DNA from 2 places in the Mesorhizobium sp. B2-1-3 genome. Region 2 is predicted to be linked to the other one. Evidence: riboswitches for the same ligand, from Rfam matches in the RefSeq annotation. Region 2 holds a riboswitch; the other holds the start of a gene.
The links. A riboswitch is a leader RNA that binds a small molecule or an ion and turns the genes downstream of it on or off. The one in region 2 is predicted to bind thiamine pyrophosphate.
Positions count from the first base shown of each region.

Region 1 (2,383 bases), on a different contig from region 2:
CAACATCGACAGCGCAAAGGCACCGCCGAGCGAACAGGCAAAGCCTGCGAGCGTGGCACGGAGGGTTGGCACGGCGTTATCGGCCAGCGCGTGCCGGTTGAGCATTGCCTGAGCGAAGACGCGCGATGGCGCCGGGAGGATTGTCGGCTTGATGTCACCAAAGCGCGCATAGAGTTCCCACGCGGCTAGCAGCAGCCCCACCGAAAGCATCGCCGGAGCGGTTCTGGCGATGAGGTCCACGATCGGAGGCGAAGGGGCGGACGGGGAGGACACGCACGTACCCGGAGCGGATGGCGCGGGGCGCGCCGTCAGACGGCGGTGGGGCTGTTGGCCGAGACGGTGACGTCGAGCGTTACGTGACCGGCACCCGGCCCGAAGCGACAAAAGGCCTCGTTGAGTGCGGTAAAAATGGCGCCTGTGTCGCCGCGCAACGTTGTGCAGAAATGCTTGGAGCGCTCATATACGCCCGACTGCTTCAGGAAGTCGATGCAGCCATAGATCTCGTCCATGTGGTCGTCGGTGCCCATGACATAAAGCGAGAACTGCGCCGCCGCCGGCTGGCCGGTGGCGGCTACGCCGCGCACGGCGGCGATAGCGGCTTCCTTGCGCGGGCCGAGCGGCCCGGCAGGTCCGCCAAACGCGTCGGAGCGGCAGATCGGATCGTCCGGCTCGCCCGGGCAGCCGCGCGAGATGGCGGCCGAAAGCACGCAATGCTTGCCGCTGCGCGCTGCCGCCACGAACAGGTCGCGCATGGCAGGAAACAGCACCTCGGGCGGCCCGACCAGCAAGGTCGAGATATCGTCGGTCTCGATCCGCAGTCGATCACGATAGGGGTCCAGTGCCCCGAGCGCGCCAAGGATGACGCCGACAAAATCGCCGGACATCGGATATAGGGAAATCTGTGCGCCTGAAAACATCGCCCGCCTCGCTCCGCTGGTATTACCCAGATCAGCTTCTAGGGTCTGTGGGCTTGCCGCCCCCGTCTCAGCCCCGACCGTACGGAGCACCCCTGTGGATGGGCGCGTTAAAGCACCAATCGGGCGGCTATGAAAGCTGTTTTTTCAGGACCATCGCTAGAAATGCATTGCGGCAGGCCTGATTTATGGGCGGTTCCGTCGGGCCCGGTCTGAGGGAAATTTGTCCGGAACCTTAGCCACGACGAGTGGTTGTCCCTATAGTCGCAAACGCGACGAACTTCGTGGAAACGAGCGAAGACTTCACAGAAATGGAGACAAACCATGTTCATGAAAATCCTCGCAGCTTCGGCTCTTACAATTGGTCTCGCGACTTCGGCGATGGCGCAAAGTGCTGGCGGAAACGGCGCCAATAATAATGGGCCCGGCAGCGGCCAGTCGGTCACGGTCGACCCGAACACGCCGGCACCGCCGAACACGGTGGATCCTGGCACGACCGGCAGCACGACCGCCATGCCCGACGGCATGAATTCGAGCGCGGACCGGAACTGTCCGGCCAGCCCACAAGGTGCTCAGCCGGATGCCAGCCACACCGCTCCGGGCACGGCTTCGCCGACCGTCAATGACAAGCATTGCGGCAAGTAGCCATTCGCCGAAACTGCTGGAGAACGCCACGGGGCGCCTGTTCCGTGGCGTTTCCGTCTCTGGATGTTTCACCCTCGCCGAACAGGCAGGCGCCTGAGACGTAAACCGCCATCGGCCTTCGTCTCGGTTCGGGGGGCGTCTACGAAACAGCCTTTTCGCGAACCGGCAGCTTCCAGCCCGGCCTGACGAAATGACAGGTGTAGCCGTTCGGGTATTTCTCCAGATAGTCCTGATGCTCGGGTTCGGCTTCCCAGAACGCGCCGGCCGGAGCCACCTCGGTGACCACCTTGCCGGGCCACAGGCCCGAGGCGTCGACGTCGGCGATGGTGTCTTCGGCGACGCGCTTCTGCTCATCGCTGGTGTAGTAGATCGCCGAACGGTAGCTCATCCCCACATCGTTGCCCTGGCGGTTGCGTGTCGTCGGATCATGAATCTGGAAGAAGAACTCCAGCAGCGTACGGTAGCTCACCCTGGCGGGATCGAAATTGATCTCGATGGCTTCGGCATGGGTGCCGTGGTTTCGGTAGGTGGCATCAGGCACGTCGCCGCCGCTGTAGCCGACGCGCGTGGACAGGACGCCCGCGATGCGTCGGATCAGATCCTGCATGCCCCAGAAACAGCCGCCGGCAAGCACCGCGCGTTCGCTTGAAGTCGCCATATCAAATCTCCCCAAAGCAACTCCGGGGAAAGGTTGTAGCCGTTTCCGTCCGGAATTGCGCACGATAAAACTGGAGGCCCGACGCTATGACAGCCGCTCCAGGATTTCCCATAGATGGGCATTGTCGTCGGCTTCGTCCAGTCGACGGGGGCGTCCTGCTGCCGAT
Region 1 covers NZ_VFWL01000016.1:80,960-83,342, reverse strand. The annotation lists gene FJ973_RS23355 (ABC transporter permease) at 1-273, opposite strand, end outside; gene FJ973_RS23350 (YkoF family thiamine/hydroxymethylpyrimidine-binding protein) at 309-917, opposite strand; TPP riboswitch at 908-1,021, opposite strand; gene FJ973_RS23345 (hypothetical protein) at 1,239-1,559, shown strand; gene msrA (peptide-methionine (S)-S-oxide reductase MsrA) at 1,699-2,217, opposite strand.
Region 1: it holds a riboswitch for thiamine pyrophosphate, as region 2 does, so the genes downstream of both, FJ973_RS23350 (YkoF family thiamine/hydroxymethylpyrimidine-binding protein) here and thiB (thiamine ABC transporter substrate binding subunit) in region 2, are expected to answer to the same signal.

Region 2 (2,383 bases):
CCGACGCAGCCAAGTCGGCGCCGTCGAGCAGGGGCGTGCCGCCGAAGGTCAGTTTTATTCCGTCGAGATTGAGAAGAGGCGGCGCCATGTCAGCTTTCTGGCAAGGGATAGGGATGGGCGAGCAGCAGCGCGCGGCCCGCTCCCAGCGCGATCTCGAGCCTGCCCTTGACCTCGTTGGAGATGGTCAGCGACGAGCCGAACGCGACCTTGACGCGGTCAAGCGGCCATTTCGCACCGGCGACGGTCAGCCCTGCAAGCTCGGAAAAACCCAGGATCGAGAACAGGGTGCCGTCGGCATAGTCGAAGCGGGCCGTGCCGTGCGCCAGGGGCACGGCTTCCTGCGCGCCGCTGGTCAACAGCACCTTTGTCCCGGCCCCGGCCAGCCGCAGGGCGAGCGCCATGTGCAGGAAGGCATGGTCGGCGCGCTTGCCGCCGAAGGCGCCGGCAAGCACGAGGCTGGTCGCGCCGCACTCCAGGGCGGCCGATATCGCGAGTTCGCCATCGGTGGCGTCCTTCTCTGCCGGGAAGGTTCGGCGCGGCACGGCGGCCAACTCATCCGGCAGGCCGGCGGGCACGGAATCGAAATCGCCGACCCACAGTTCCGGCACAAGGTCGAGCGTGCTTGCATGGCCGATGCCGGCATCGGCGGCGACGACGCGGGTTCCCTCGACCTGACGGTCGAGCCGTGGCGTGCGGATGAGATCGCCGCCAAGCAGGATGGTGAATGTGCTCATATCGTGTGGCCCTTACCAGCCCGGCAGCGGAAACGGAAGGCCGGCAAACAGCCACTTGCGCGGTTCACCGGCCGGGCCTATGTGTCGAGGCGCTCTAACGGGGTGCCGGACGCGATATTTCGCGGACCGGCTGAGAGGCAGTCTCGCCAACCCGCTGAACCTGATCCGGTTTGTACCGGCGGAGGGATTAGACGTTTCGGACAGTCCGACGCCTCAATTCCTTTAACCCGAACGAAGGAGGCGCCGATGCGCACGCTTTTATACGCCCTTGTCTCTGCAATGGTCGTGGTTCTGTCCGGGCCGGCCTTAGCCAAGGACAAGCTCACCGTCTACACTTATGAGAGCTTTACCGCCGACTGGGGCCCCGGCCCGGTGGTGAAGAAGGAATTCGAGGCCGAATGCGGCTGCGATGTCGACTTCGTCTCGGTTGCCGACGGCGTCGCGCTGCTCAACCGCGTCAAGCTGGAAGGGGCCGCGACCAAGGCCGACATCGTGCTTGGCCTCGACACCAATCTCACCGCCGATGCCAAGGCCACTGGCCTGTTTGCGCCGCATGGCGCCGTGACCGGGCTCAATGTGCCGGGCGGCTGGAACGACGACATCTTTGTCCCGTACGACTATGGCTATTTCGCCGTCGTCTATGACACGCAGAAGCTGAAGACGCCGCCCAAGAGCCTGAAGGAATTGGTCGAGGGCAGTGCCGACGACAAGATCGTTATCCAGGATCCGCGCACCTCGACGCCGGGCCTCGGCCTGCTGTTGTGGGTGAAGTCGGTCTATGGCGACAAGGCGCCGGAGGCCTGGGCCAAGCTCAAGGCGAAGGTCTTGACCGTGACGCCGGGCTGGAGCGAGGCCTACGGCCTGTTCACCAAGGGCGAGGCGCCGATGGTGCTGTCCTACACGACCTCGCCCGCCTACCACATGGTTGCCGAGAACACCGAGCGCTACCAGGCCGCTTCCTTCGAGGAGGGCGAGTATCTGCAGATCGAGGTCGCCGGCATCACCACGACGGGAGCCAAAAATCCGCTGGCGGAAAAGTTCATCGCCTTCATGACCGGGCCGAAATTCCAGGATGCCATCCCCGAGACCAACTGGATGTTCCCGGCCGGCAAGACCGACAAGCCGCTCAATCCGGCCTTCGACAGACTGGTCAAGCCGACCAAAACCTTGCTGTTCAGTCCCGAGGAGGTCGCGGCCAACCGCAAGGCATGGGTGGATGAATGGCTGGCGGTGATGAGCAAGTAGTTTGGTCGTATGATCGAATGATGAGTGCTCTACGGCGCCCTCCTCTGTCCTGCCGGACATCTCCCCCACGAGGGGGGAGATTGGCCGTCACGACGGCTTTCGCCAATTGGCGACGTCACAGGAGAGGGTGGAGCGCTGAAGCAGCCAATCTCCCCCCTCGTGGGGGAGATGTCCGGCAGGACAGAGGGGGGCGCGAAGGAACGCGACGCTCGCTAAAGATCCTTTGGGCGGCCCAGCGTGCAGCGCGCGTCTGACCCCCGCATCTCCGCCGGCATCCTCGCGCTTGCGGCGATCGCGCTGCTGATCGGCGGCGCGTTTGCGGGTCTTCTTTTCGAAGGCGCGAACGATTTCTCCGGAGCCTGGGCAGCCTTCGATCCTTATCTCCTGCGCGTCGTGCGCTTTAC
Region 2 covers NZ_VFWL01000001.1:831,484-833,866, forward strand. The annotation lists gene FJ973_RS04335 (ABC-F family ATP-binding cassette domain-containing protein) at 1-88, opposite strand, end outside; gene FJ973_RS04340 (thiamine diphosphokinase) at 90-734, opposite strand; TPP riboswitch at 823-938, shown strand; gene thiB (thiamine ABC transporter substrate binding subunit) at 981-1,979, shown strand; gene thiP (thiamine/thiamine pyrophosphate ABC transporter permease) at 2,217-2,383, shown strand, end outside.